One region of the Cellulosimicrobium sp. BMG9.23 genome, then DNA from elsewhere that is predicted to be linked to it. Evidence: riboswitches for the same ligand, from Rfam matches in the RefSeq annotation. Region 1 holds a riboswitch; each other region holds the start of a gene.
What was found. Region 1 has a riboswitch for S-adenosylmethionine ahead of AC4H2G_RS05665 (methylenetetrahydrofolate reductase). Riboswitches for the same ligand answer to the same signal wherever they lie in the genome.
Positions count from the first base shown of each region.

Region 2: another riboswitch for S-adenosylmethionine. It lies ahead of AC4H2G_RS02935 (rhodanese-like domain-containing protein); the one in region 1 lies ahead of AC4H2G_RS05665 (methylenetetrahydrofolate reductase).
Region 3: another riboswitch for S-adenosylmethionine. It lies ahead of AC4H2G_RS10640 (hypothetical protein); the one in region 1 lies ahead of AC4H2G_RS05665 (methylenetetrahydrofolate reductase).

Region 1 is NZ_JBZGBZ010000003.1:275,982-286,014, reverse strand. It holds gene AC4H2G_RS05690 (VOC family protein) at 1-113, shown strand, start outside; gene AC4H2G_RS05685 (hypothetical protein) at 141-1,478, opposite strand; gene AC4H2G_RS05680 (hypothetical protein) at 1,606-2,244, opposite strand; gene AC4H2G_RS05675 (prealbumin-like fold domain-containing protein) at 2,327-5,089, opposite strand; gene AC4H2G_RS05670 (GNAT family N-acetyltransferase) at 5,171-5,728, opposite strand; SAM riboswitch class I at 5,814-5,916, shown strand; gene AC4H2G_RS05665 (methylenetetrahydrofolate reductase) at 6,034-7,101, shown strand; gene metE (5-methyltetrahydropteroyltriglutamate--homocysteine S-methyltransferase) at 7,134-9,674, shown strand; gene AC4H2G_RS05655 (hypothetical protein) at 9,769-10,023, opposite strand.
Region 2 is NZ_JBZGBZ010000002.1:181,161-191,193, reverse strand. It holds gene AC4H2G_RS02950 (response regulator) at 1-270, shown strand, start outside; gene AC4H2G_RS02945 (class I SAM-dependent methyltransferase) at 231-1,007, opposite strand; gene AC4H2G_RS02940 (O-succinylhomoserine sulfhydrylase) at 1,083-2,348, opposite strand; gene AC4H2G_RS02935 (rhodanese-like domain-containing protein) at 2,345-2,806, opposite strand; SAM riboswitch class I at 2,813-2,927, opposite strand; SAM riboswitch class IV at 3,074-3,189, shown strand; gene AC4H2G_RS02930 (aminotransferase class V-fold PLP-dependent enzyme) at 3,224-4,657, shown strand; gene AC4H2G_RS02925 (CsbD family protein) at 4,776-4,946, opposite strand; gene AC4H2G_RS02920 (GNAT family N-acetyltransferase) at 5,053-5,667, shown strand; gene AC4H2G_RS02915 (hypothetical protein) at 5,806-6,480, shown strand; gene AC4H2G_RS02910 (MaoC family dehydratase) at 6,420-7,550, opposite strand; gene AC4H2G_RS02905 (3-oxoacyl-ACP reductase) at 7,547-9,088, opposite strand; gene AC4H2G_RS02900 (acetyl-CoA C-acetyltransferase) at 9,117-10,033, opposite strand, start outside.
Region 3 is NZ_JBZGBZ010000005.1:411,821-421,853, reverse strand. It holds gene AC4H2G_RS10650 (ThuA domain-containing protein) at 1-901, shown strand, start outside; gene AC4H2G_RS10645 (OmpL47-type beta-barrel domain-containing protein) at 1,046-3,517, shown strand; SAM riboswitch class IV at 3,753-3,869, shown strand; gene AC4H2G_RS10640 (hypothetical protein) at 3,938-4,543, shown strand; gene AC4H2G_RS10635 (nuclease-related domain-containing DEAD/DEAH box helicase) at 4,540-6,273, shown strand; gene AC4H2G_RS10630 (PDDEXK-like family protein) at 6,289-7,413, opposite strand; gene AC4H2G_RS10625 (MmcQ/YjbR family DNA-binding protein) at 7,552-8,085, shown strand; gene AC4H2G_RS10620 (nucleotidyltransferase family protein) at 8,109-8,684, shown strand; gene AC4H2G_RS10615 (nucleotidyltransferase domain-containing protein) at 8,758-9,396, shown strand; gene AC4H2G_RS10610 (hypothetical protein) at 9,628-9,813, shown strand; gene AC4H2G_RS10605 (SIR2 family protein) at 9,901-10,033, opposite strand, start outside.

The sequences.
Region 1 (10,033 bases):
CTCTCGAGCTCGGCGCCGTCGAGATCCGCGGTCCTGAGGACTATGCGTGGAAGCCCCGGAGCTCGGTGATCGACGACCGGTCCGGCAACCGGATCCAGCTCGCCCAGGCATGAGGACGCTCGGTCCGGCGGCCAGGTCGGTCACCATGGCGAGCGCAGCACCGTCGCCAGGACGAGCGTCGCGGCGCCCTGGGCGGCCAGCCACCACCGCCACGCCACGACGCGCCCCGGGTCGACGAGCGCCGCGGCGGCGGGCGCGACCCAGCACGCGAGGGGCAGCCAGATCCGCTCGACCTCGCCGCGCTCGAACCCCGTGACCGCGCCCAGCAGCGCGGACCCGACGGCGACGAGCACGAGCGCGCGCGTCGCGCGGTCGAGGCGCCCGACGCGCGTGAGCCCGCCGACCCCGGCCGGGCCCACGAGCACGCCCAGCAGGACGACGTCGAGCGCGAGGAAGTACAGGTACGGGCGACCGGTACCCGACCCCGCGGCCCACTCGCCGCGCGTCGCCTCGATGCCGTCCCACAGCCAGAACCCCGCGGCGCCCCACGCGAGCACCGCCGCGACCACGACCGCGCCCGCGACCGCCGTCGGCGCCCACCGTCGTGTCGCCCACGGGACGACGAGCGCGACGACGCCCATGTGCAGGAGGCCGTAGGACAGGAACGGGCACGCGCCGAGCAGGACGCCCGCTCCGACCGCCGCGGTCCAGCGCACCCCGGCACGCGGCGTCGTGGACGCCACCGCGAGCGCCGCGACCCCCCACGCGAGCACCGCGGCGAAGAAGGCGTCGGCGCTCGTCGCGACCCACAGGGCGGCGGGCGCCAGGACGACGGCGGGAAGGGCATGCCGGGCCGTGCGCTCCCCCGCCTCTCCGCCGAGCCGGCGCAGGGTGATCGCGACCGCGACGACGGCGCTCGCCCCCGCGACGATCACGAGCGCGCTCGCCCACCCCGCACCGTCGAGCCCGAGCCGGTCGAGCCCGGCGAGGACCAGCACGAATCCCGGCGGGTGGCCCCGGACGTGGATCGGGTAGTCGCCGATGGTCTCCGTGAACCCCGCGACGAACCCCGCCGGGTCGGCCGCGGCGTCGGGCACGACGGGCAGGTAGTCGTGCCGGCTGCGCATCGGCTCCGTGAGGTGGTCCCACGAGATCAGCGCGCCGACGGCGACGGTGAACGCGAGCGCCGTGACGCCGGAGACGGCGAGCAGAGCCGGCCAGCGCAGGGTCGTCGCGAGCCGGGGCCCGAGCGCGACGGCGACCGCGACGACCCCCGCCGCAACGACCGTGCCGACGCCGACCCGCGCGTCCCAGTGCCCGACGAACGGCTCGGCGCCGGTGAGCAGCACGACGCCCTCCTGCCCGCGCAGGACGGTCGCCCCGTGCACGAGCAGGAGGACGCCGAGGCCGACGAGCACGACCGCGGCGACGGGAACGGCCCACTGCTGCCAGGGGCGGGCGCGCGTCGGTCGCGGCACGGGACCTCCTGCGGACGGGTGCTCCCGACGCTACCCGCACGCCGTCTCCGCACGACCCAGCGAGCGGGTGCAGGCGCCTTACGGTGCGCTGACCGTCCGGCGGCCCGCCCGGCGAGGCCCTGCGCCGTCAGATGATCTTGGGGAACGAGATCAGCAGACCGATGCCGACGAGGAAGAGGACGCCGCCCGCGCCGACCATGCCCCACGACGCGCGCTCCGAGCGGAACCGCCCGGCGAACGCGCCGAAGAAGAGGACGAGGGCGAAGAGGACGGTCACGAGCGTGTAGTCGTCGCCGCGCTGGTTGTTCCGGAGCGCCTGGTCGAAGAACTCGTCGGCGCGGGCGTCCGCCTCCGCGGCCTCGACCTCGCCGGGCGGCACGTAGGTCTCGAGCGCGAACGGGCTCGGGGCGGCCTCGGGGTTCTGCAACGGGCGCGACGCCAGCCACTCCTCGAAGGCCGGCTCGAAGTGCGGCGTGAAGCGCTCTCGCGCGAAGTCCTCGAGCTCGGTGTCCTCGGTCGCGTACGCCTCGAGCCACAGGCTGAAGACCTGGAGGTCGACCGCGCGCGCGGCCTCCGCCTTCGTCGCCTCGGTCGACGCCTCGATGCGCTGGGAGGACGCGCGCGAGAAGGCGATCGACATCTCGCCGCCCCACTTGCTCGCCTCGAAGCCGCTCCAGGCCGTGAGGACGGCCGTGACGGAGAGAAGGATCACCGTCACGGTCTCCCGGAGAGACCTCCCGCTCTTGCCCACCTCGTCGTCGACCACGGCAGGACAGTAGCCCGGGCCGCCGGGCCGCGCGCGGCGGACGGCTCAGCAGCACGACGACGCGCGAGCTGGCGCGCAGGGATCAGCCGACGCGGCGTCGCAGCCCGAGCAGGACGCCGCCGACGAGCAGCGCCGCGAGCGCCACCGCGAGCAGGGCGCCCACGTCGGAGCCCGTCGCCGCCATCTCGCCGCCGCCGTCCGCGTCGGCGCTCGGTGTGTCGTCGGTGCCGCCCGTGGGGTCGTCCGTGGGCGGGACGGTCGGCGTCGGCGTGGGGGTCGGGGTGGGGGTGGGCGTCGGTGTGGGGGTGGGCGTCGGAGGGACCTCGACCGTGTTCACGGCGGTGCACTCGACGTCCGCGCCGTCGTCGACCTGAACGGTGTCGGCGTCGACCAGCTCGCCGCCGTCGCAGACCCATTCCTCCTGGGTGTAGTCCCAGTCGCTGCCGGACTCCGAGAGGTCGTACGTGCCCTGCGCGACGGGCACGGCGGTGACGTCCTCGTTGCCGTCGAACCCGGAGATCGCCGTCGGGCCCGCCGCGGTGAGCTCCCAGTCGTCGACGGGCACGACGTCGTCGACGACCTGCTTGTGCAGCGTCAGCGTGCCCGCGAGCCAGTGGTTCGTCACCGTGCAGGTCACGTCGTCGCCCGGCTCGACGACGACCGTCGACACGAGCGAGCCGCCGCTCTGGGGCGTCTGCACCACGCGCGCGTCGTCGCAGACCCAGCGCAGCGCCGTCCACCCGTCCGGGCCGCCGGACTCGGTGAGCAGGTAGCGCCCGGCCGGGACGGCGACGTGCGAGACGTCGGGCGAGCCGGTCGCGCCCGAGAGCGTCGAGTCCGCGCCGACGGCCGTCAGGGTCCAGTCCGTCGCGACGGCGTCGCCCGTGTACCCGCGGTCGTCGAGCTCCTTGACGAGCGTGAGGTGCGGCAGCTCGGCGCGGTTCGTGGCCACGCACGTGACGTCGTCGCCGGGGCCGAGCGTCACGGTGGACCCCTCGACGGGCGTCGGCCCGCAGGTCCACCCCTCCGACACGTAGCCGCCGTACCCGCCCGACTCCGCGAGCGTGTACGTCCCCGGCGGCAGCGGGACGCTCGTGACCTCCGCGCTGCCCGCGGCACCCTGCGCCACCGTCTCTCCGGCCGCATCGGCGGCGCTGAGCGTCCACGCCGCCGGGTCCGCCGACCCGCCGGCGACGACCTTGACGAGCGTGAGCGTCGACTCGACGTAGGTGTTCGTCACCGTGCACACGACGTCCTCGTCCGCGCCGATCACGACGCTCGAACCCTCCTGCAACAGACCGCCCTCGCACACCCAGCCCTCGGACTCGTACCCCGGCGGTCCGCCCGTCTCGGCGAGCTGGTGCACGCCCTCGCCCACGTCCACCTGCGTCACCGCGACGCTGCCCGACGGTCCCGAGATCGTCCCGGGCTCGCCGTCGGCCTGGGGACCCGTCGCGGAGAGGGTCCAGTCCCCGGGGGCCGCCGGGCCGCCGTCGACCACCTTGACGAGCGTGAGGAGCGACGGCAGCGGGGTGTTCGTGATCGTGCACTCGACGTCGGCGCCCGCGCCGATCGTCACGACGTCGCCGGCCACCGGGGCGCCCGTGCACACCCACGGTCCGGCCTCGAAGCCGCTCCACCCGTCCTCGCTCAGGGTGTAGGCGCCGGCGGGGACGAAGACGTCCGTCACGGCGTCGGACCCGGACGGGCCGCTCACCGTCACCGAATCGTCGGGGTCGGGACCCCCGGTCGCGGTGAGCGTCCAGTGCTCGGGCTGGGCGAAGAGCTCGCCCTCGAGGAGCTTGGTGAGCGTGAGCGTCGCGCCGACCCACGTGTTCGTGGCCGTGCACACCACGTCCTCGCCGTCCTGGACCGTCACGGCGCCGCCGGACCCGTCACCCGACGCCGCGCCGGTGCAGGACCACGCGCCGTCGTACCCTGCGGGCCCGTCCTCGGTGAGCGTGTACGACCCCGGCTCCACCTCGACCGCCGTGACCGTCGGCTCGCCCGTCGCGCCCGTGAGCGTCGACGGACCCGTCGCCGTGAGGTCCCAGTCCGCGGCCGTCGCCGGCCCGCCGACGACCTCCTTGACGAGGGTCAGCGTCGGGACCGTGGGGGTCACCGGACCGACGTTCGTCACGGTGCACGTCACCGAGTCGGCGAGGTCGATCGTCACGGTCGACCCGTCGACCTCCGCGCCCTCGCACGCCCACCCGTCGTTGCGGTAGCCGTCCGGTCCGCCCTCCTCGGACAGCGTGTACTGCCCGATCCGGACCTCCTGGTTCGTCACCTCGTCGGAGCCGGACGGCCCGCCGATCGACGACGGACCCTGCGCGCGCAGGGTCCAGTCCTCGGGCGAGGCCGTGCCGCCGACGACGTCCTTGACGAGCGTCAGCGTGGGAGAGACGGCCTCGTTGTCGACCGTGCACGTGAGCGTGCCACCCGGGGGGACGACGACCTCGGGGGTCGGGTCGAGGATGTCGTCACCCCCGCAGTTCCAGCTGAAGAACCGGAATCCCGAGACGCCGCCGCTCTCCCAGATCCGGTAGGTCCCGGCAGGCACCTGGAGCGACTGCACGCCGTTGAGCCCGTCGCCCTCGATGAGCTCGCCCGTGGCGACGTTCTGCGCGTGCATCGTCCACAGCTCGCGCCGGCCTTCGGACGAGCCCGTGTCGCGGTTCTCGATGCGCTTGAAGAGGGAGAGGGTACCCGTGCCGGTCTGCGCCGCCGCCGTGAGCGCCGCGGGGATCGCGAGCACCAGGACGAGGGCGAGCGCGAGGAGCGCGGCACCGGCCGTGGCGAGGGGGTGGACGGCGCGGACCGCCGGGGACGAGCGATGGTGCACGGGTCGAGACCTCCGTCACAGGGAACGGCACGAACCTATCCCCCGCCCTGCGCGCCCGCCCGGCGACGAGCCGAGACGCGATCAGTCGATCAACCGCCCGTAGACGAACATGTCGCGACGCTCCCCGCCGACCCGCTGCCACCCCCGCAGCAGCCCTTCCCGGACGAAGCCGGCGCCCTCTGCGGCGCGCCACGAGCCCTCGTTCCACGGCTCGACGAAGAGGTCCGCGCGTTCGATGCCCGGCAGTCCCAGCGCCCAGTCCGCGGCAGCGCGCAGAGCCGCGCCCGCGTAGCCGCGACGTCGACGGCTCGCCGCCACCCAGTACCCGAGGCTGACGCGTCCGTGGTCGGCGTCGCGCAGGAGGACGGAGAGCTGCCCGACGGCGCGGTCGTCGTCGGCCGTCGCGACGACGAACGAGTAGCCGACCCCCTCGGCCAGCCGCCGGCGCTGCCGCGCGACGTACGCGTCCACGGCCGCGGCGTCCGGCGTGCGCGGGACCGTGGTCACGAGCGGGATCAGCGGGTCCTGCGACGCCTCGACCACGACGTGCGCGTCCTCGGGGCGCCAGGCGCGGAGCCGGACGGGTGGCGCGTCGAGGGTCGGGGTCCGGTCGTCGTCCACGGCGGTGTCGTCGTCCACGGCGGCATCATCGCGCATCCGTGCGCGAGGCATCTCATCAGACGAGCGCACTCGACCGCATGGCGGATACCGCTTAGGATCGGGTGAACCATCCAGAGCGGTCGAGAGTCCTGGCTCGACGACACCGCAGCAACCCGCCGACGGAAGCCTCCCGAGGACAAAGGTGCTAACGCCAGGGTCGATGGAGTGACTATGGTCAACGAGGCATCTTTCGCGCACCGTCCGGGCAGCCCGTGCCCGACGGCGAGCGCTCCCGTCCGCACGTCGACACACCCGGGCGCGCAGCACCCGGGCGAGGTCGCGCCGTGAGCGTCGCGGACGCCGTCCGGCGCGCCCACGCCGAGACGGCGAGGCCCACGGTCTCGTTCGAGCTCATGCCGCCTCGCCGCCCGGACGCCGCGCCGAAGTTCTGGGAGACCGCGCGGCGGCTCGTCGCGACGCAGCCGGACTTCCTCTCCGTGACGTACGGCGCGGCGGGCAACGACCGGCAGACCTCGCTCGACGTCATCGGCCGGCTCCTGCAGGGCACGCCCGTGCACGCGATCGCGCACCTCACGTGCGTGGGTGCGTCGCGCGAGCACGTGCAGGACGTCATCACCGACTTCCTCGACGCGGGCGTCCGCAGCTTCCTCGCGCTGCGCGGCGACCCGCCCACGGACCAGCCGGACTGGCGTCCCGCGCCCGACGGCGTGGGGTCGAGCATCGAGCTCGTCGCGCTCCTGCGCGAGGTCGAGGCCTCGCGCTGCGCGGCGAACCCGTCGCTCGCGCTCCGCAGCGCGGCCCGACCGCTGACGATCGCCGTCGCGACGTTCGTGGACGGGAACCGGGCCGCCGGCACCACGCGGTCGCAGGAGGTGCAGCGCCTCCTGCAGAAGCAGCAGGCAGGCGCGAGCTTCGCGATCACGCAGCTGTTCTACGACGCGTCGTCGTACACCGACTTCGTCGCGGAGGCCCGCGCGGCCGGCGTGACGATCCCCATCCTCGCCGGGCTGCTGCCCACGACGGAGCCACGCAGGCTCCGTCGCGTCGAGGAGCTCACGGGTGTCCCCGCCCCCCAGCACCTGCTGGACGCGCTCGACGCCCTGCCCGATCCCGAGGCGCAGCACGCCTACGGGACCGCGTACTCGTCCGACCTCGCGCAGCGCGTCCTCGACGCCGGTGCGCCGGGCCTGCACGTGTACACGTTCAACAAGTACCGCGCCGCTCTTGACCTGCTCGAGGGTGTTCACCTCGGCGGCGGCACGTCCGGGACCGACGGCAGCACCTCGAACGGCGCCGTCGACCCGAACGTCCCGGACCTGGCCAGCGGGCCGTGGGTCACCGGCACCTCCCTGCCCACGACGGGCGTCGCCGCACGTGGCGGACCCGTCTGACCGGTCCTCAGGACCAGCAAGAGGTTTCGATCATGGCCACTTCCGTACCCTCCCCTACCCACCTTCCGGTCGCGTTCCCCGCGGGCACCGTCCTCGGCTATCCCCGCATCGGGCGTCGGCGTGAGCTCAAGAAGGCCGTCGAGGCGTTCTGGGCCGGGCGCACGAGCGCCGACGAGCTCGAGGCCACGGCCCGCGAGCTGCGCCTCGCCACCGTCCGCCGGCTCGTCGAGCTCGGCCTCGGCGCCGACGACGCATCCGTCCCCGGCTCGTTCTCCTACTACGACCAGGTGCTCGACGTCGTCGCGACGCTCGGTGCCGTGCCGTCCCGGTTCGCCGGGCTCACCGACGCCGACGGCCGGCTCGACCTCCCGGGGTACTTCACCGTGGCCCGCGGCGCCGGCGAGGACGCGCCGCTCGAGATGACCAAGTGGTTCGACACGAACTACCACTACCTCGTGCCCGAGATCGGCCCGGACACCCCGATCCGGTTCGTCGACGACCGCTTGGTGCGCGAGTTCGTCGAGGCCAAGGAGGCCGGGGTCGTGACCCGGCCGGTCGTCGTCGGGCCGGTCACGTTCCTCGCGCTGTCCAAGGCGGCCGACGACGCCCCCCACGGGTACTCGCCGCTCGACCGCCTGGACGACGTCGTCGCCGCCTACGCCGGCCTGCTGCGCGCGCTCGCCGCGGCGGGCGCGCCGTGGGTCCAGCTCGACGAGCCGGTCCTCGTCACGGACAACGTCGACGTGCCGTTCGCCGAGCTCGCCGCGGCCGTCGAGTCCGCGTACCGCACGCTGGCGACGGAGCTGGTCGTGACGTCGACCGGCACGGTGCCGAACCCCGGGTTGCACGGCGATCAGGCCGCTCAGGGCGCCACAACCCCGGGTTCGGCGAACGACGTGCGGCCCGCGATCCTCGTCGCGGCACCGTTCGGCGGGCTGCAGGCCGCGTCGGCGGGGTCCCACGGCGCAGTGCGCGACGGGCTCGCCCTCCTCGCGGGCACGGACGTCGACGCGATCGCGATCGATCTCGTCAAGGGCGAGGTCCCCGTGGGCTCCGCACCGGACGGGACGATTCCCGGGCTCTCGACGAAGACGCTCGTCGCAGGCGTGATCGACGGGCACAACGTGTGGCGGGCAGACCTCGCGGCGAAGCTGGACCTGGTCGACGCCGCGGGTCACCTCGGCGCGGGCGCTCTCGCCGTCGGGACGTCGACGTCGCTCCTCCACGTGCCGCACGACGTCGAGGACGAGGTGTTCCGCTCGGCGGAGGAGGCACCGGGCGCGGCGTCGGGCACGACGCTCGACCCGCGCCTGCGCGAGTGGCTCGCGTTCGCGGACCAGAAGGTCGGCGAGGTCGCGACGCTCGCGCGTGCCCTCACCGAGGGCCGCGAGGCGGTGGCCGACGCCCTCGCCGCGTCGAGCGCGGCCGTCGCGTCCCGGGCCGAGGCGAGCGGCGTCGTCGTCCCCGCGGTGCGCGAGCGCGCCGCCGCGCTGACCGATGCGGACTTCGCCCGTGGCCCGTACGCGGAGCGTGCGGCCGCGCAGCAGGAGCGCCTCGACCTGCCGCCCCTGCCGACGACGACCATCGGGTCCTTCCCGCAGACCCCGGAGATCCGCCGCGCCCGCGCGCTGTGGACCAAGGGCGAGCTGTCGGACGCCGACTACACGGCGGCGATGCGCGAGGAGATCGCGCGCGTCGTCGGGCTGCAGGAGGAGCTGGGCCTCGACGTGCTCGTGCACGGCGAGCCCGAGCGCAACGACATGGTCCAGTACTTCGCGGAGCACCTCGACGGGTTCGCCGTCACCGCGAACGGCTGGGTGCAGTCGTACGGGTCCCGCTGCGTGCGGCCGCCGCTGCTGTGGGGCGACGTGCAGCGTCCCGCACCGATCACGGTCGAGTGGTCCGCGTACACCGCGTCGCTCACCGAGAAGCCGGTCAAGGGCATGCTCACGGGTCCGGTGACGATCCTCGCGTGGTCGTTCGTGCGCGACGACCAGCCGCTCGGCGACACCGCGAACCAGGTGGGCCTCGCGCTGCGCGACGAGATCGCGGACCTCGAGGCCGCGGGCGTCGGGATCGTGCAGGTCGACGAGCCCGCGCTGCGCGAGCTCCTCCCCCTGCGGCGCGCGGACCAGCCGGCGTACCTCGACTGGTCGGTGCGGTCCTTCCGCCTCGCGACGTCGGGCGTGGAGGCGGCGACGCAGATCCACACGCACCTGTGCTACTCGGAGTTCGGCGAGGTCATCGGCGCGATCGACGGCCTCGACGCCGACGTCACGTCGGTCGAGGCGGCGCGCTCGCGCATGGAGATCGTGCCCGAGCTCGCCGAGGCCGGGTACCACCGCGGCATCGGGCCGGGCGTCTACGACATCCACAGCCCGCGCGTCCCGTCGACCGACGAGGTCACGGAGCTGCTCGAGCTCGCGGTGAAGGCGATCGACCCGAAGGTCGTGTGGGTCAACCCCGACTGCGGCCTCAAGACGCGCCGCTACGAGGAGACGGTCCCGTCGCTCGAGCACCTCGTCGAGGCGGCGAAGGCAGTCCGGGCGACGCTCGCAGAGTCCGCGAAGTAGCACCTCGCTCGCGAGAGAGAACCGCAGGTCGCGAGATAGAGCCCCCGGGCTTCTACCTCGCGACCTGCGGTTCTACGTCGGCGAGGGCTGCGCGTCAGCGCTCGGTGTTGCCCGTGAACGTCATCGGCCACATGAACGCGATGGTGCACGCGGCGATGCCGCCCACGAACAGCCAGACGCCGTAGGTGGCCTCGACCGACATGCCCGCGCCCATGAGGACGATGCCGCCCACGAACAGGACGAGCGAGACGACGAAGCGCGCGAACGCGCCCGCGTGGCCCGGGATGTCGCGGCCCTCGGTGCCGGTCGGGAGAGGGCTGCGGGCCGCCTGCTCGCTGCTCGTGGTCATGTCGGTGACT
Region 2 (10,033 bases), on a different contig from region 1:
CGCTACGCCGAGCGGGTGCGGCCGACCGACACGTCCCGTCGCGCGAGGGACGAGGTCGTGCGCAGCCTGACCCCGCGCGAGCTGGAGGTGCTCGAGCAGCTCGCCGCCGGGCTGTCCAACGCGGAGATCGCGAGAGAGCTCGTCATCACGCCCGAGACGGTCAAGACGTACGTGTCCCGGATCCTGGCCAAGCTCGGCTTGCGCGACAGGGTGCAGGCGGTCGTGCTCGCCTACCGGGTCGGTCTGGTCTCGGTGACCGACGAGGCGTGACGTCCTGGGCGGTCGTCGGGTCGGCGCGCGACGAAGACCCACTCCCGGCCCGGCCGGTCCGGCGCGTCGCGCACGTCCTCGACGACGAACCCGCACGCGGCGAGCGACGCCTCGACCTCCTCGCCCGAGCGGAACCGCAGCGTCGAGTCGGAGTGGAGCACGCGCCCGTCGGGCAGGACGGTGGTGTCGTGGAACGACACGAGCGGGAGCGCGACGTCCGTCAGCGCGGTCCAGCTCTCGACGATCCCGATGCCCGGGACGTCGACCCGGACGAACGTCTCGTCGCGCACCCAGCCCTCCCAGGCCCGACGCGCGGGCACGCGGGTCTCGAGGACCACGTGTCCGCCCGGGGCGAGGGCCGCGCGCACGCCACGCAGCGTCGCCGTCCACGCGTCGTCGGTCAGGAACACCTGCGCGACGTTCGCGGTCATCGTGGCGAGGCCGACCTGCACGGGAGGGAGCGCGGTCGCGTCGCCGTGGAGCCAGCGCACACCCGCGGCCCCGGGCTTCGTCCGCGCGACCTCGAGCGACGCACCGGCAGGGTCCACGCCAACCACGTCGACCCCGCGCAGCGCGAGCCGGCACGCGAACGTGCCGGTCCCGCACCCCACGTCCAGCACGGACCTCGCGCCGAGCTCGTCGACGATCGCCACGTACGCGTCGAGGTCGGAGCGGTCAGGGTCGAGCGGGTCGTACAGCGCAGCGAGGGTCGGGTCGTCGAAGATCGCGTCGGGCACGCCCGCGACGCTAGGCGTGCGGCCCTCCGTCGTCCACGGCATTCTTCGCGCCGGCCACGCGCTCGGGTGGGGAGGTCAGGCGTGCAGCGCCTGCTCGACGTCCTCGATCACGTCGAGCGGGTCCTCGAGGCCCACGGACAGCCGGACCGTCGTCTCGGCGATCCCGACGACGGCGCGGCCCTCGGGCCCGAGCTTGCGGTGCGTCGTCGTGGCCGGGTGCGTGACCATGGACTTCGCGTCGCCCAGGTTGTTGGAGATGTCCACGACCTGCAGCGCGTCGAGGAACGTGAACGCGCGCTTCTTCAGGAGGTCGGGGTCAGTCTTCGGGTCGTCGGCACCCGCCACGTCGAGGTCGAACGTCACGACCGTCCCGCCACCGGTCTGCTGCGAGCGCGCGAGCTCGACCTGCGGGTGGGACTCGAGGAACGGGTAGCGCACGCGTGCGATCCCCGGCAGCTCCTCGAGCACGCGCGCGATCCGCTCGGCCCCGGCGTTCTGCGCCGCGACGCGCACCGGCATCGTCTCCAGACCCTTGAGCAGCACCCACGCGTTGAACGCCGAGAGCGTCGGGCCCGTGTTGCGGATGAACGTCTGCACCGGCCCGCCGATGTACTCCTCGGTGCCGAGGATCGCGCCGCCGAGCACGCGGCCCTGTCCGTCGATGTGCTTCGTCGCGGAGTACACGACGACGTCCGCGCCGAGCTTGAGCGGCTTCTGCATGAGCGGCGTGGCGAACACGTTGTCGAGCACGACGACCGCGCCCGCGGCGTGCGCGAGCTCGCTCACGCGCCGCGCGTCGACGATGTCCTGCATGGGGTTCGACGGCGTCTCGAAGAACACGACGTCCGCGGGCGTCGAGAGCGCCTCCTCCCACTGCGACAGCACGTGGCCGTCGACGTAGTCGGTCCGCACGCCCCACTTGGCGAAGATCTCGTCGAAGATCACGACGCTCGACCCGAACAGCGCGCGGGCCGCCACGATCCGCGACCCCGACTGCACGAGCGCCGCGAGCGACGTGAAGACGGCCGACATGCCGGACGCCGTCGCGTAGCACGCCTCCGCGCCCTCGATCAGTCGCAGCCGCTCCTCGAACGTGTGCACGGTCGGGTTGCCGTACCGGGAGTACACGAACCGGTCGAGCTCGCCCTTGAAGGCGGCCTCGGCGTCGGACGCGCGGTCGTACGTGTAGCCCTGCGTGAGGAACAGCGCCTCGGACGTCTCCTGGAACTCCGTGCGCGCGTTGCCGCCGCGCACGGCGAGCGTCGCGGGGCGGGCGCTCGCGGGCAGCGGCTTGCGGCCGGAGCCGCCCGGGACCTGCCCGACGCCGTCTCCCCCGCTCACCGACCGGCCTCGCCCTCGGCGTAGGTGGTGGTGGGCAGACCGCGGACCTTCCAGCCCTCGGCGTCGCGCACGCCGGAGAAGCCGGGCGCGCCCTCGAAGCCTTCGAGGATGTTGTACGACGGACCGAGGCCGGCCGCGGTCGCCGCCCGCGCCGCGCCGATCGAGCGCTGGCCGGAGCGGCACAGGAACACGACGGCGCGCTCGTCGCCCGGGGTGAGGCCGGCCTGGGTGAGCCGGTCCACGAACGCGGGGTTGGGCCCGAACGGCGTCACCCACTCGTCGAAGACGACCTCGCGGCCGAGGTCCGCGACGTCGGGCACGCCGACGGTGCGCCACTCACCCTCGGTGCGGACGTCCACGAGGACGGCACGCTCGTCGGCGGCGAGCAGGTCCCAGGCCTCCTGCGGCGTGATGTCGCCGGCGTAGCCGACGGCGGGTCGGGGGGTCAGGTCGCTCATGGTTCTCCTCCATCGATCGTGGCAGTAGCACCCTCGCCCGGTGCGCCGTGTGATGGCTGGCGCGACCGGGGGGTTGCTGCGGCGTCGACGTGCCACGTCACTCGGCCGCTCCGGATGGTTGCTCGGATCGTACGTCACGGTGCCCGGTCGCCGGAACGTGCGTCTCGCGTCGTGGGAAGGTCCGACGGCCAGGCCGCTGTCCCGCGATGCGAGACCCCCTGCCCACCGGTTGACACGATCGCGGGCCCTCCCACATCCTGGATGACAGGTCATGAGTGCCAGCGTGAAACCCCGGTTTGCTGGCCGGCAACCCTCCTCTCGCGGCGGGGTGCCCCGGGTGACGACCGGGCCGCACGCCGACCGGCGCGCGGCAAGCGCGGGGAGCACCTCCCCGACACGACCTCGGAGGACCGTGCCATGACTGCTCTCGCCGAACGCTCCTGTCCGACGGCGGACGCTGCCCTCTCGCTCGGTGACGTCGCCGCGCTGCCCGCCCTGCTCCCCGTCGTGGGCAGCGACACGCTCGTCCCGCTCGTCGACGGCCGCAGCGTCCCGTACGCGAACCTCGACGTGGCGGCGTCGGCGCCGGCGCTGCGCTCCGTGGCCGACCGGGTCACCGAGGTCCTGCCGCTGTACGCGAGCGTGCACCGCGGGGCGGGCTACCTCTCCCAGGTGTCGACGGCGCTCTACGAGGCCGCGCGTCGCACGATCGGGTCGTTCGTCGGCGCGCGCGAGGAGGACGTCACCGTCGTCACGCGCAACACGACCGACTCGCTCAACCTCCTCGCGGGCTGCGTCCAGGCGAACCCCGACGGGTCGCCCGGCCGGGTGCTCGTCCTCGACGTCGAGCACCACGCGAACCTCCTGCCCTGGCAGCGGGCGGGTGGTGCGACGGTCCTTGCCGGCGGCGTGAGCGTCGCGGAGACGCTGTCGGGCCTGCGCGCCGAGCTCGCGCGGTTCGACTACGCGCTCCTCGCGGTGACGGGCGCGTCGAACGTCACGGGCGAGTCGCTGCCCGTCGCGGACGTCGTGCGGATCGCGCACGACGCCGGGGCGCGGGTCGTGCTCGACGGCGCGCAGCTCGTCCCGCACCGCGGGTTCTCGCTGGCCGCGACCGGCGTCGACTACGTCGCCTTCTCGGGTCACAAGGCGTACGCGCCGTTCGGCGCGGGCGCGCTCGTCGGGCGCCGCGACTGGCTCGACGCGGGCACGCCGTACCTCGCGGGCGGCGGCGCGGTGCGTCAGGTGCGTGTCGACGCCACCGACTGGCAGCCGGCGCCGGCGCGTCACGAGGCCGGGTCGCCCAACGTCGTGGGCGCCGTCGCGCTCGCCGCCGCGTGCGACGCCCTCGGCGGTCTGGACGCCGCAGCCCTGCACGAGCACGAGGCGGCGCTGCGCGCGGCGCTCGTCGACGGGCTGTCCGCGATCGACGGCGTGCGGGTCGTGAGCGTGTGGCCGGACGCCGTCGACCCGGTGGGCGTCGTGACGTTCTCCGTGACGGGCCACGACCCGGGCCTCGTCGCGGCGTACCTGTCGGCGGAGCACGGCATCGGCGTCCGCGACGGCCGGTTCTGCGCGCACCCGCTGCTCGCGCGCCTCGGGTACGACGCCGGGGCCGTCCGCGCGTCGGTCGGCGTGGGGACGTCGGGCGCGGAGGTGGTGCGTCTCGTCGACGCGGTGCGCGCGTACGTCGAGGAGGGGCCGCAGGTCGGGTACGCCGTGGTCGACGGGTGCTGGACCGTCGTCGACGACCCACGCCCGGTGCCGTCCGGGTCCGGTCTGGACGGGCTGTTCGCGACCGCCGCGGCGGGCCTCCTCGCCGACGCCGCAGGGTGCGGCCCGGCCGACTGACCCGAGAGAGCGACCCCCGGCCGAGAGAGCGATCCCCAGTTGAGGGCGCGACGAGGGCCCCGCCGCACGGCGGAGCCCTCGTGATGTACGGCCGTGGTCGCGACGACCACGGTGACGGCTACTTGAACGCGTCGCGGACGTCGTCGCCCGCCTGCTTGACGTTGGCCTTGGACTGCTCGCCCTTGCCCTCCGCCTCGAGGCGCTCGTCGTCCTTCGCCTTGCCGGTGGCCTCCTTGATCTTGCCCTTGGCCTCTTCGCCGGCGTGCTCGATCTTGTCACCGAGTCCCATGGGGGTCTCCTCTCGTCGGTCCTTCCGACCGTAGGCACGGCCCTGCGCGCTCGCACGCGCTGGAGAGCTCGGTGCCGGACGGCGGCGTCCGTGGTGGGATGTCCCCGTGCAGCACGACACCCGGCTCGACGGCTTCGGCCTCCGCCTCGTCCCGCTGGCCGAGCACCACGCTCCCGCCCTCGGCGCGCTGGTCGACGACGGCATCTGGGCGGGCATGTCGAGCCCGACGCCGCGGGGCGACGAGGCCATGACCGCGTACGTACGCGACGCCGTCGCCGCGCCCGGCCGGCTCGCGTTCGCCGTCCTCGGGCCGGACCGTGCCACCGAGCCGCACGGGGGCGGCCTGCCCGACGACGCGTGGACGGTCCGGGGGAGCACCTCGCTCTACGAGTGGGTCCCGGCGCAGGGCCGGGTCGAGCTCGGCTCGACGTTCTACGCCCGGCAGTGGTGGGGCGGCGTGACCAATCCGGCGTGCAAGTACCTGCTGCTGCGGCACGCGTTCGACGAGCTCGGGGTGTCGCGCGTCGCGCTCCGCGCCGACGCGCGGAACTCGCGGTCGATCGGGGCGATCACCCGGCTCGGGGCGCAGCCGGAGGGCGTGCTCCGCAGCCACCGCGTCGCACCGGACGGCTCGCGCCAGGACACCGCGTACTTCTCGATCCTCGTCGCCGAGTGGCCGGCGGTGCGGGACGGTCTGCTCGCGCGGCTGCACCGGGCCTGACAGCCGGCTCACCGCCTCCGGCGCAGTCTGCCCCTGTCGACAGAACCTTGTGGACAACCGTCGCCACGTGGTGCGACGTCGCTACGGTGAACGTGGTTCGCCGGACGGCGTGCCGGGGCGATCGGGGGGAGAGCCGAGGTGTTCCATCACGAGCTGGAGCTGCGAGGGACGAGCGGGTCGGTGGAGGACTGGGCCCGCGTCCACCACGTGGAGCGTCGCCGGACGGCGCACCGGGCGGTGAGCCGGTCGCGCGAGGAGCGGCGGTGGTCCGAGGCACCCCCGTCGGTGCGCCTCGCCTCGAGGTGTCTCGTCACCGCTGCGCTCCTCGTCCCGCTCGGCCAGGTGCTCGACGGCGGCCTCCACGCCGGCGTTGAACGCACCATGCTCGTCATGGTGGCCGCCGTCGTCGGGCTCTTGCTCGCCGCGACGGCTCCGGACCTGGTCACGGGGACGCGGCCGGTCCGGTCCGCCGTCGTGGTCCTCGGTGGGACGGTCGTCCTGCTCGGTGCCGCGGACCTGCTCCTGACGTCCCTGTCCAGGCCACCGGGCGGGGGCGGGACCCTTGGCGCGCCGGTCCTCGGGTGCGGCGTCGTCGCCGCGGCGGTCGGCCTCGCTCTGCTGCGCGAGGCGTCGGCGCGGGGCTTCGTCGCGCAGCGCTCCGTCGCGCGATCCCGAGCCACCGTCGGGACCGCGCGCCCCGGAGAGCCGCACGGTCGGGCGGGTGAGCCCGCCGTGCGCCACGCCGGCCGGCATCAGCGCGGGGTGACCGTCCCTGACAGCTGGAGGCGGCCCCTGCGGTCCCACGCCACGTAGGTGAGGCCGGCGCTCGGGCCGCCCGCGCCGTCGGGCACGGCAGGTGCGACCTGCCCGACGACGCCCCGCACCTCGGCCGGGACACCCGACGTCGGGCGGACGGCGACGTCGACCGTGCTCGGCAGGAGCACGGGCTTCGCGAACGCGACGGTCCAGTCGTAGGTCTCGCCCCGCGTCGGGCCCGCCGCGGCGAGGGCGCGCGCCGCCGTGAACATGCCGTGCGCGATCGCTCGCGGGAACCCGAACGCCTTCGCGCCGAGCGCGGACGTGTGGATCGGGTTGCGGTCCCCGGACACCGCGGCGTAGTCGCGCCCGGTCCCGGGCCCGAGCGACCAGCGCGCCGTGGGCAGCGGCGGCACGAACGTGTCAGGGTCGGAGGTCACCGGAGTGTCCTGTCGCTCTGACAGGTCGGGGTGACGCACGCCCTTCGCCAGGTACGTCGAGACGCCGCGGTACGCGAGCGCCGTCGCGGGAAGCCCGGAGCCCGCTGCACGCTCCGCGTCGGTGCGCTCGACCGAGATCTCCGTGACGAGGTCCACCTGGACGCCCCGCCGGTGCGGGCGCAGGTCACGGGCCCACGCGCGCACCTCGAGCGAGTCGCCGAGACGCACCGGACGCACGACGGACACCGAGTTCGCGAGGTGCACCATGCCGAGCAGCGGCAGCGGGAAGTCGCCGCGCACCATGAGGGCCGTCGCGAGCGGGAAGCCGAGCACGTGGAGATAGCCGGCGGGCAGCTCGTCCGACGGCGCCTCGCCCACGACCTGGCCATACCGCGCCAGGTGCACGGCGCTGCCGACCGCGCCGGGTGCGGCGGTGTCGCCCGTCGGGACGCCGGCGACGCGGTACGCGACGTCGGGCAGGGTCAGGTCACCGGGCCCTCGGCCCAGGCGGCTCGCGGCGGCCAGCCGGGCCGACGCCGCGACTCCCCGCGCGTAGAGGCCGCCGAGCCCGGGGATCGCGGGCAACGTCTCGACCCGCTCGGGCGCGGAGTGCGACACCGGGTCCGGCGCCGAGCCGGGCACGGCGTCCTGCACCGGGTCCGGCACGGCGTCCGGGGCGGCCGTCATCGGCCCACCAGGCTCTGCCCGCACACGCGCAGCACCTGACCGTTCACGCCTGCCGCGTCGGGGGAGGCGAGGAACGCGATCGCCTCCGCGACGTCGACCGGCTGCCCGCCCTGCTGCAGCGACGAGACGCGGCGCGCGACCTCGCGCGTGACGAACGGGATCGACGCGGTCATCTCCGTCTCGATGAACCCCGGGGCGACGGCGTTCGCGGTGCCGCCCGGCCCGTCGGCCCCGTCGAGCAGGCGCGCGACGGCACGCGTGTGCCCGATGACACCCGCCTTCGAGAACGCGTAGTTCGCCTGGCCACGGTTGCCCGCGATGCCGCTCGTCGACGCGAGCGACACGATGCGCGGCTCGCCCGAGAAGCCGTTGGCGCCGAGCAGGTACTCCGTGATGCGCAGCTGCGCGGCGAGGTTCACGGCGACCACCGCGTCCCACTTGTCGGCCGACATGTTGGCGAGCAGCTTGTCGCGCAGGATGCCGGCGTTGTGCACGAGGACGTCGAGGCCGCCGTGGCGCGCCCGGGCGTGCTCGAGGATGCGCGCGCCGGCGTCGTCGGCGGTGACGTCGAGCTGGAGCGCCGTCCCCCCGATCTCGTTGGCGACCTTCGCGAGCGACTCGCCCGCCGCCGGGACGTCCACGACCACGACCTTCGCGCCGTCGCGCGCGAGCGTGCGGGCGACCTGCGCGCCGATGCCGCGGGCCGCGCCCGTGACGACGGCGACCTTGCCCGCGAGGGGCTTGTCCGCGGCGCTGGGTCCGGCGGGGGAGGCGGCGTCGGTGCTCGGGCTGGCCGCGCCGTCACCTGCCGTCGTCGGCTGTCCGTGGCCGCGCGCGGCTTCTACGCCCTTCGCATCCGACGCCGCCACCCCCGCCTCGGCAGTCGCCTCACCCATCGCCGACGTAGAGCCCTGGTCTGCCGACGTAGAGCCCTGGTCCGCCGAGGTTGCGACGCCGACGCGGAGGACCTGGCCGTCGACGAACGCGGACTTCGCCGAGAGGAAGAACTGCAGGGTCGCGAGGGCGCTCGCGCTGTCGACGAGGACGTCGTCGGTGAGCTGGATGCCGTTGCCGGTGGCGCCGTAGCGGAGCTCCTTGGCGACGGAGCGCAGGAACCCCTCGACTCCCTCGCGGGTCGCGGCGAGCGCGGGGGAGTCGCCGTCGGCGGGGGCGCGGGAGATCGTCACGACGCGGCCGTTCGGCGCGAGGCGGCGCAGGCTCGCGGACAGCGCCATGACGGTGCCGGAGACGTCCTGCGGCTGCTCGGCCTGCGTGAGCACCACGACGATCGCGCCCCAGCGGGTCTGGTCGTCGGCGTTCTGGCGGACGTCGAGCCCGTGGGTGTCGAGCAGCGCGGTGGCGACGCGGTCGGCGTCGTCGTGGACGCCGGGCGTGCCGCCGAGCACGAGGACGGGGCCGACGGTCAGCGGGTCCCCGGCTCGGTAGCGGCGCAGGACCGCGGGGCGGGGCAGGCCTAGCTTCTTCGCGAGCGTCTTGGTGAAGCCGGAGTTGACGGCCTGGACGTAGGAGTCGGTCACGGGGTGGTCCTCTCGGTCGTCGGGGCGGTCACGCGGTGGCGGGGACGGACTCGAGGATCGCCGCGACGCCGAGGCCGCCGGCCGCGCACACGGAGATCAGTGCGCGGGCGGGACGGCCCGTCTCCGCGGCCTTCGTCGCGAGGAGCTTGGCCGCCGTCGCGACGATGCGCCCGCCCGTCGCGGCGAACGGGTGCCCTGCGGCGAGCGACGAGCCGTTGACGTTGAGGCGCGAGCGGTCGATCGAGCCGAGCGCGCCGCCGAGACCGAGCTCGGTGCGGCAGTACTCGTCGTCCTCCCAGGCCTTGAGCGTGGCGAGCACGGTCGACGCGAACGCCTCGTGGATCTCGTAGAGGTCGAAGTCGCCGAGCGTGAGGCCGTTGCGCGCGAGCAGGCGCGGGACGGCGTGCGCGGGCGCCATGAGCAGACCCTCGTGACCGTGCACGAAGTCGACGGCCGCGGTCTCGGCGTCGACGACGCGCGCGAGCAGCGGCAGGTCGCGCTCGGCGGCCCACTCGCGCGAGCCGAGGAGCACTGTCGACGCACCGTCGGTGAGCGGCGTGGAGTTCCCCGCGGTCATCGTGGGCTCGACGCCCTCCGCCGAGCCGGCGAGCCGCTTGCCGTACACGGGCTTGAGCGCCGCGAGCTTCTCCAGCGAGGAGTCTGCCCGGAGGTTCTGGTCGCGCACCAGCCCGCGGAACGGGGTGACGAGGTCGTCGAAGAACCCGGCGTCCCACGCGGCCGCGAGGTGCTCGTGCGAGGCGAGCGCGAGCTCGTCCTGCGCCTCGCGCGTGATGCCCCAGCGCGCCGTCGTGATCGCCTGGTGCTCACCCATGGACAGGCCCGTACGGGGCTCGTCGGTCGCGGGGGTCAGCGGCGCGAGGTCGGACGGGCGGATCTTCGCGAACGCCTTCACGCGCGCCTGGAAGGACTTGGCGTGCGAGGCGT
Region 3 (10,033 bases), on a different contig from region 1:
GGCCGACGCCAGCACCACGTGCACCCTGCCGGACGACCGCGCGACGGTCTTCTTCGGCGAGGTCGACTCGGGAGTCGAGAACCTCGACCTCGGCGGCTGCACGATGAACGACCTGTTCCAGGACGAGAAGGAGTGGGACACCCACCAGAAGTTCCTGCGCCACGTGCGGGCCGTCGCGAAGAGCCTCTTCGACGACAGCCGCATCACGGGCTCGGAGCGCAACGCGCTGGTGAACGCGGCCGCACGGTCGCAGATCGGCGTCGAGCCGGGCGGGTACCGGACGATCTTCGACGGCACCCAGGACTCGCTGTTCGACTGGAAGCAGGCGCCCGGCGGCAGGTTCGTGCTGCAGCCCGACGGGTCGCTCCGCTCGCAGGGCGGGCTCGGCATGCTCTGGTACGCGGGCGAGGAGCTCGGGGACTTCTCCGTGAAGCTCCTGTACCGCGACATCTCGCAGGGCAGCACCTTCGCGAACAGCGGCGTCTTCACCCGGTTCCCGAACCCCGACGCACCCGGCGACGCCGAGTGCGCCGAGGGCCAGTCCCCGGCGTGGGTCGCGATCTCGTGCGGTCACGAGATCCAGATCTACGACGGTCCGACGGGCGAGCCGCAGAAGACGGGCTCGGTCTACAACTTCGACCCGCTCGGCCTCGACACCCCGGGGCTGAAGCCGAAGGGCGAGTGGAACGAGTACGAGATCCGGGTGGTCGGCCAGCAGTACACGATCATCCGCAACGGCGAGGTCATCAACGAGTTCGAGAACTCGCCGGGCCAGGAGTCGTCGCGCGCGGGCGACCCGCCGACGGACCTGCGCCAGTTCGAGCGCGGGTTCATCGGGCTCCAGAACCACGGGAACGCGGACCTCATCGAGTTCCGTGACATCCGGGTGGCCGACCTGTAGCACCCGGCCGGGCCGGCGGGGCGACCCCCGCCGGCCCGGCACCGCGCCGCCCGCGCGGCGCAAGGGCTTTCCCGGGGTGCCGCCCCGGGGTTCTTCCGTACGACCGACCTGAACGATCTGCACATCGACGAGGAGTGCACCCCCATGGAACGACACAGCGCGAGAGCGCGCGGCGGACAGCGGCTGGTAGCCGCCGTGGTCGCCGGCCTCACGGCGGCGACGGTCATCTCCGTCGCCCCCGCGACGGCAAGCCCCCTACCCACGACGACCGCGCCGTCGGCCGTGGCACCCGCGGCCACGCCCGCGGCGCCCGACGCCCAGGTCGCGGCCGAGCAGGTGCTCACCTGGACGGCCGGCAACAGCGTCGACGACTACCTGACCTTCCCCGCCACGGCGACGGCCGGCCCGGCGACGATCGTGTTCGAGAACTCGATCGCGACCGGGAACACGTTCGGCATGAGCCACACGCTCACGTTCGACACGTCGACCCCCGGCTACAACCACGACGTGACGCTCGACATCCTCGCGAGCCCGTTCGACGCGAAGGGCGGTCTGCACGAGGCCGAGGTCGTGTTCACGGAGGGCACGTACCGCTACTTCTGCGCGATCCCGGGCCACGGCCAGATGTGGGGCGAGCTCGTCGTCACCGGTGACGGGGGCGGCGACGACACCACCGCGCCGTCGGTCACCGCCACGGTGACGGGTGAGCAGGACGGCGACGGCGCGTACGTCGGCGGCGCCACGGTCACGCTCGCCGCGACCGACGACGGTTCCGGCGTCGCGGGCGTCGAGTACGACCTCGACGGCGCGGGCTGGCAGGCGTACGACGAGCCGTTCGTCGTCGACGCGGTCGGGGCGCACACGCTCCAGTTCCGCGCGACGGACACGGCGGGCAACACGTCCGAGCCCCAGACGGCGGAGTTCACCGTCGTCGAGGGCGACGTCCAGGAGGACACGACGGCCCCGGTCGTCGAGCCGATGGTCATGGGCGAGCAGGACGAGAACGGCGCGTACGTCGGCTCGGCCGGCTACATGCTCCACGCGACCGACGAGACCGGCGGCTCCGGCGTCGCGTCGATCGAGTACGCGGTCGACGGCACGTGGCTGCCGTACACGACGACCGTCCAGTTCACCGAGCCCGGTGACTACGCGGTGCAGTACCGCGCGACGGACGAGGCGGGCAACGTCTCGGAGGTCGGCACGTCGACGTTCACCGTCGTCGCGGACGGCGGCGGTGACGACACGACGGCCCCGACCGTGGCTGCCGAGGTCACGGGCGAGCTCGACGACAACGGCGCGTTCGTCGGGTCGGCGACCGCGACGCTCACCGCGACCGACGACGCGTCCGGCGTCGAGACCGTCGAGTACGACCTCGACGGCGCGGGCTGGGTCGAGTACACCGAGCCGGTCGTCGTCGACGAGCCCGGCGAGCACACGCTCGTCTACCGGGCGACCGACGTCGCGGGCAACGTCTCCGAGGAGACGGTCACCGAGTTCACCGTCGTCGCCGACGGCGGCGAGGACACCACCGCTCCCACGGTGGCGACCGAGCTCAGCGGCACGCAGGACGAGGACGGCGCCTACGTGGGCTCCGCATCCGTCATGGTCACCGCGACCGACGACGGCTCCGGCGTCGCGTCCGTCGAGTACGACCTCGACGGCGCGGGCTGGACCCCGTATACCGAGGCCGTCGTCGTCGACGAGCCCGGTCAGCACACGCTCGCCTACCGCGCGACCGACGAGGCGGGCAACGTCTCCGAGGCCGGCACCGTGACCTTCGCGGTCGTGGCGGGCGACGGGAGCGACACGGTGGCGCCCGAGGTCGACCACCGCGTCTACGGCCAGCAGAACGATGCCGGCGAGTACGTCGGTCCCGCGTTCGTCCGACTGCGCGGGACCGACGCCGGCTCCGGCGTCGCGTCGATCGAGTACCAGGTCGACGGCGGCGAGTGGATGCCGTACTCGAAGCAGATCTCGCTGCGCACCCCGGGTGAGCACACGATCACGTACCGCGCGACGGACGTCGCCGGCAACGTGTCGGCACCGCAGAGCGTCGTCGTCGACGTCGAGGGCGAGGACCCGGACCCCGGCGGTCCGGAGGTCACCGCGGGCATCGGCGGCAGCCGCAACCGCGACGGCGCGTTCGTCGGTCGCGCGACCGTGACGCTCACGGCCGTCGACGAGGAGTCGGGCGTCGACCGCACCGAGTTCCAGGTCGACGGCGGCACGTGGCAGCGCTACGCCGCACCGTTCGTCGTCGCGGCGGACGGCGAGCACGTCGTGCGCTACCGGGCGGTCAACGGCGCCGGCGAGACGTCGCAGACGGGCGAGGTGACGTTCACCGTCGTCCAGCTGCTGCGCGACCGCTGCCAGGGCTCGGACGTGCGGCCGACCGTCATCATCGACGGCAACGACAGCACGGTCGGCAACTTCGACGACGGCGAGGGCTGCACCGTCAACGACCACATCGCCGAGGACGGCGAGTACCCGACGCACCGCGAGTTCGTCCGCCACGTGCGCGAGGTGACGGCCGAGCTCGTGGACGCCGGAGTGCTCATCGGCGCCGAGCGGCAGTTGATCATCGCTGCGGCAGAGCTGTCGAACATCGGTCGCTGAGGCGCTGACGCGACACAGCACGGAACAGCGGGCCGCGCTCCCTCGGGGGCGCGGCCCGCTGCTGTGCCTGCCGCAGCGCCCAGGCCGGGGGCCGTCCGCCGAGCACGGGCTTGGCCACCGTTCTGCGGCACATTCGGTGGGTAGCCCCGTGATCGGCGGTGACTGATCGCGTGCTCGGCGGAAGAGGTGGCACCGAGTTGCGGCGTGTCGGTGGCGTCCGGTAGACATCTCCCCAGGTCCAGAGCGACCGGCGATACGCCCTCCGCGTGCCGGTCCGGCAACCGCGCCCCTCGCGCACGGTGCCCCAGGAGGAAGACCGGCCCTGGCCGACCGGCCGCGGGAAGAGCGAGGTCGTCGTCCCTCTCGGTCGCACCGCCGTGCGTCCGACCCGACGACGGCCCTGGACGAAGGGCCTCACCGATGTCCGTCACCACCACCCACTGGGTCCGCACCGACGACGCGTGCCGCGTCCTCCTCAGCGCCGACGCGCGGCTCCTGTGCCCCGTCCACACCGGCGTCCCCCGCCCGACGCCGTCCCGCGAGTGCGGCGTGCGTGGCGGGCTGACCCTGTGCCGCGTCTGCCTGCGGGGGCGCTCGTACTTCCGCGGCACGTTCCGGGTGCAGCGCTCGGTGTGCGACGAGTGCCTCGCCGTCGACGGCAGCATCACCTCGGCGCTGGGGGTGCCGTCCCTCGCTCCGCGCCACCAGGACGACCCCGGGAACACCCGCATGGGCGCCTACGTCACGCTCGTCTTCCCCGAGCGTTGGCGCCTTGCCCGTGCCTCGGGGCTTCCCGTCCTGCGGCTCGACCCGAACGCGCCCTACTGGGGGCAGCGGACCGTGCAGGACGGCGTCATCGAGGACGCGATGTTCTCGCGCCCCGAGCGCGTCTTCACCTGGCACGACGACTGGGTCGCGCACGGCACCTTCGACGACGCCGCCCGCCGCGAGGCCTACCTCGCGTGGGCCCGCGCGGTCCACCCGGCGAGCGCCGTCGCGACGGCGGTCGCGGGTGAAATCCGATGACCGCGGCGACGATCGTGCCCGGCGCGCGTGACGTCGACAGCCACGTGCGGTACGAACGGGTCATGCCGCGCGCGTACCCGTCCGACCCGACGTTCCCCGACGACGGCGGGGCCGAGCGTGCCGTGTGGGAGGCGCTCGTCGACCAGCTGCCCGACGACGTGGTCGTCGTCCACGGGCTGCACCTCCAGGAGGACGAGCACGAGTACGAGATCGACGTGCTCGTCGTCTGGCCCGGAGTCGGGATCGCGGCGATCGAGGTGAAGGGCGGGTACGTCGACCGGGTCGACGGCGCCTGGTACCAGGGCAGCGGCGAGCGGCGGCATCGCATCGAGCCACTGCGGCAGGTGCAGGGCGCGCGGCACGCGCTGCAGGCACTCCTGCGTCGCCGGGGTCTCTGGGCGGGGGAGGCGCGCACGGCGCACCTCGTGGCACTGCCGCACCGGTACGTGCCGGCCGACTGGGCCGCGCTCGACCTGCCACGCGACATGCTCGTCGACCGGGGCGACCTCGAGCGGCCTTACGGCGTGGCGGAGCGCGTCAAGCACGCGATCGAGCGCCACGGCCTGGGCCACGCGCCGCTCGCGGCCGACGACGTCCCGGACCTCGTCGAGTCGCTCGTCGGGGGCTTCCCCAGCCAGGCGGAGCACCTCACGCTCGCGGCGCAGCACGAGACGCGGCTCGAGCAGATGACGCGCGACCAGTCGCGCACACTGGACGCGCTCTCCGGCGTGCGGCGCATGCGCGTCGTGGGCGGTGCCGGGTCGGGGAAGACGTGGCTCGCCCTCGAGCAGGCGCGGCGTCGGGCGCGAGCCGGGGAGCGCGTCGCGCTCCTGTGCTACTCGCGCGGGCTCGGGCGGTACTTCGAGCGCATCGTGGAGCAGTGGCCGGCGCGGGACCGGCCCGCCTACGTCGGCCTGTTCCACGACCTGCCGCTCGAGTGGGGCGCGGAGCCCGGAGCCGACGACGACCCGGACTACTGGGAGCGGCGGCTGCCGCTGGCGCTCGGCGAGCTCGCGGACGGGCGTGGCCCGGGCGAGCTGTTCGACGCGGTCGTGGTCGACGAGGCGCAGGACTTCGGCGACCTGTGGTGGCCGTCGCTGCTGCGCTGCCTGCGCGACCAGGACGCCGGCGGGTTGCACGTCTTCATGGACGATGCGCAGCGCGTCTTCCCCCGCGAGGGTCGCGTGCCGCTCGAGCTCGTGCCCGTGACGCTGCACGAGAACCTGCGCTCGACGAAGCAGATCGCCCAGGTGTTCGGCGCGCTCTCTCCCGAACGCATCACGCCGCGCGGGATGGAGGGGCCGCCCGTCCGGGTCGTCGACGTGCCCGCGACCGACGCGATCGGCGCCGCCGACGATGCCGTGGAGGCCCTGCTCGACGAGGGCTGGGGAATCGGACAGCTCGCGCTGCTCGCGACGGGGCGTCGGCACCCGCAGCAGGTGAACGAGGTCCAGGCCGGCGGGCACGCGGCGTACTGGGACGCGTTCTTCGCCGAGGACGAGGTGTTCTACGGGCACGTCCTTGGGTTCAAGGGCCTCGAGCGGCCCGTCGTCGTGCTCGCGGTGAACGGCGTGCGGGACGAGTCGAGGGCGCGCGAGATGCTCTACACCGGGCTCTCGCGCGCGCGATCGTTGCTCGTCGTCGTAGGCGACCGGTCCTGGATCGAGCGCGTCGGCGGCGAGGCGGTACGTCGGCGGCTCGAGCGGGCGGACGAGTGGGCCCTCGGCTGACCCGGTTGACGCGACTCAGCTGACGGTGGACATCCGCTGCACGACCGACTGGAGCCCGCGCAGGTCCGAGTCGATCTCTGCCAGCGTGGACGTCGGCGGGAGCCGGTACCGGGCGCCGAACATGCACTCGCCGTGCTTGACCGCCTGACGCATGCCGAACCCTTTCCCGAGCCACCGCGGCGCGCCTCGTTCCACGACCTCGGCCTTCCAGCGTGCCTTGTCGCCCGGATCGGGTAGGCCCGGAGCTGTCGTGCGCCACGGCCGCCCGTCGGCAGGCCGCCCCAGCTCGTCGAGGACGGTGGCGCGGAACAGCCGTACGAGGAGGGACCAGTCGAAACGCTCCGACGTCCGGACGTCCTCCTGCCACAGTCCCAACCACACGGTCGGACCCTCGAGCCGATCCCGATACGGCCGTGCCGGGTCTGGACGCCAGCCCTGGGCGGTCAGGGACTCCTCGACTTCGAAGCCGACGACGTAACCCGGCACCGCCGATCGTGTCCGCACGCGAGCCACCCAGGAACCTCCGGCCGTCGATGGCACGAGGTCGTGCTCGAGCTCGGACCAGCGCCCGATCCGCCCCTCCAGCCAGACCGCGCGAGCGCGCAGGTCCAGCTCGAAGCCTGGCGGGTCGTCCCGGACGTCGTTCCACACGGTGTCCGGGCCGACGGACGGCACGAGGGCGGCGATCTGATCGGCCCACGCGCGCGCCGTCGTGCTCACCCACGGATCCGAGCTCTCGCCGTACGCACGTAGCAGGCCCTCCCACGTGCGTGACTCCCATCGCGACCCGCGCGGCAGCGACAAAGGAAATCCCTCCAGGTGAAGGAGCCAGTACCGGTCGGCTCCGGGGAACGCGGCCTCATAGCGCTCCAGCTGTTCCTTGCCGAGACCGGACAGCACCTTCGCCTCGATGACGGCGACGGGACTTCCCGTTTCAGGGCGAGCGACGAGGAGATCGAGTCGATCGGACCGCCGATCCTCTCCGGCGACGCTGACCTCCCGTCGAACCCCGATCTCTCCGTCCGTAGCGAGGAGCGCGAGCAGCGGGGCGGGATCCGTCTCGATGAGCGTCGCGAGAAGGTCGGACCAGCGGTTCTCGTTCGCCGCTGGAACCAAGAACCGGAGCGAAGGTGCTGCCATCTGTCGAGGGTCCCAGCACAGGTCGTGGCTCGCACGGGTACTTCTCCTGCACCGTTGCGCAGCGACCCGGCTCCACAGCTCGCGAGGGGTGCCCGACACCGGGTTCCGGGAATCCGATGGCGGTGGAACTCTGATCTCATGACGACAGTCGCCCAGCTCCGCAAGGCTGCGCTCGCACTGCCCGAGACCGTCGAGAAGCCGCACTTCGGGATGGTCGCGTTCAGGGTGCGCGACATGAGTTTCGCGTCGGTGACGAAGGACGACGTCGTCCAGCTCCACCTCCCCGCCGACGACGTCGAGCGGCTGCTCTCCGAGCACCCCGGTGCGACGCGGCTGACGCGAGGCGACTCCCTGCTCGGGGCCTGCGTTCCGCTCGCCGATGTGAACGGGCAGCAGCTCAACCACTGGGTGCGCCGGGCATGGCTCCACCGGGCGCCGAAGCGCCTCGCGGCGTCGGTCACGGCGGGGGACGCCGTCGAACCCGGACAGGTCGGCGACTTGCCTGCCAGCATCGGCGGGCCGGCCACGCGTGCGCTCGCGGGCGCGGGTCTCACGTCGCTGTCCGACGTCGCGCGACTGAGCGACCCTGAGCTGCTCGCCCTGCACGGGGTCGGGCCCAAGGCCGTGCGGCTGCTGCGGGAGGCGCTCGCGGCGCGCCGACCGTCGCGATAGCATCTCCTATCGGAGGTGGGCGCATGGGCGAGCGGTCTGCGGTCGAGAGAGCGTTCGAGGAGTACCTCGGCGCCTTGTCCGGCAGGGCGGACGCTCTGCGTGCCGAGGCTCGCGAGACCCTGAAGCGCGGCGCGCGCCAGGCGGCGGCGCTGGGGTGGAGCCAGCGACGGATCGCCGGTGCGCTCGGCCGGAGCCAACCGGAGGTCAAGCGGCTCCTCGACCGTTCCACCGGCACCGGCACCGGCACCGGCACCGGCACCGGCACCGGGATCGGAGCAACCGGAGCTGGCGCCGTCGTGCGCGACGAGCGTCCCTCGGCCCTCGACGACGTCCTGCGACGCAGGCGAGACGCCCTGGTCGACGCCGCGGCACGCCACGGCGCGCGGAACGTGCGGGTGTTCGGGTCCGTGGCGTCCGGGACGAACGGCGCCGGGTCGGACGTCGACCTGCTCGTGGACCTGGACGACGGCGTCGGACTGCTGGCACTCGGCGCCCTCCAGGTCGAGCTCGAAGAGATCCTCGGTCGCCCGGTCGACGTGGTGCCGGAACGGTCCCTGCGACCGGCAGTGCGCGCGACGGTCGAAGCGATCCAGTTGTGAACCTTCTCCTCGCGCTTGCCAACATTTCGGCACTACTGCCAAGATGTTGGCACGACGAGGAGGTTGATCGCTCATGGACTGGAGGCACACGACCTCTGCTGTCATCCCTGGTCTCGAGGGGGTGGCCCTCCGCGTGCTCTGGTCCGCAGGGCGCCCATTGACGAGCGGCGATGTCCATCGAGCCGCTCGCCATGCGTCGTACTCGGGCGTTCGTTACGCCCTCGACCGCCTCGTCTCACAAGGCGTGCTGCTGGCCGAACGGATCGGTGGCACGACGGCGTACCGGCCGAACGCGAATCATCTGGCATGGCCGGCCATCGAGGCTGCTCTCGATCGTTTCGATCCGTGGGCCGACCTCGCTCGGAACGCCGAGACACTCGTCCACGACGAGGTGCCCGACGGGTTCCGAACGGCCGTCACCGTCGCGGTCTTCGGATCCGTGGCACGGGGCGAGGCGACACAGGACAGCGATCTGGACCTCGTGCTCGTCGTGCCGGACGATCTGCCGGGCAAGGTCGTCGACGTCCTGGCCGACCGGTTTCGGGTCGAGGGCGAGGTGTGGACCGGGAATGCGGTGCAGGTTTACGCGCTCCGGAACGGCGACCTCGCGGCGGCCGTTCGATCCGACGATCCGATCGTGACGTCCTGGCGCGACGACGCGCGGACATTGGTGGGCCAACCCTTCCGAGACCTCATCGGAGCTGCCGCGTGACGCCGCGGACGCCAGCACGCAGCCAGTCGATGACCGCGGCGGATGTGTCGGTGCGCGCCCAGTCTGCGCGCAAATTCCTCGGTGGCCGAGCTTGTCGCGGACGACGGCGACCGGACCGTCGCCCACGTCTCGGCGTCCCTCGCTGTCCTTGCTGGCATCGCTGCGAGTGATGCCATCTGCGGTGCAGTCTTGGGGCAGCGGCCGCAGGGGCAGGATCACAAGCAGGCAGCGGTGGTCCTCGCCACCGTACGACCCCACGGCAAGGACGCTGCGGCCGCGCTGCGTCGGCTGCTCGACGACAAGAGCAATGCGCAGTACGGGACGAGCTATCTCACGCCCGCACGCATCGACGGCATGCTGCGAGCGGCGCGCAAGCTCGTGAAGATCATGGAGGCGCAGCTTCGGCGCTCTGCGTGAAGGGAAATCTCCGCCTCCGCCTCCGCCTCCGCCTCCGCCTCCGCCTCCGCCTGCGCCTGCTCGAAGGCTCGAGATGCCGCCGAAGCGTCAGTGCTCCGCTGATCCGGCGCCGAATTGGTCCAGCACATCGGCGAACTGGGTCCAGGCGTCGTCCGTGCCGATCCGACGAGCAGTTCTTGCCATGTTCCGGAGCTCGGAGACGAGTGATGCCGCCTCGTCC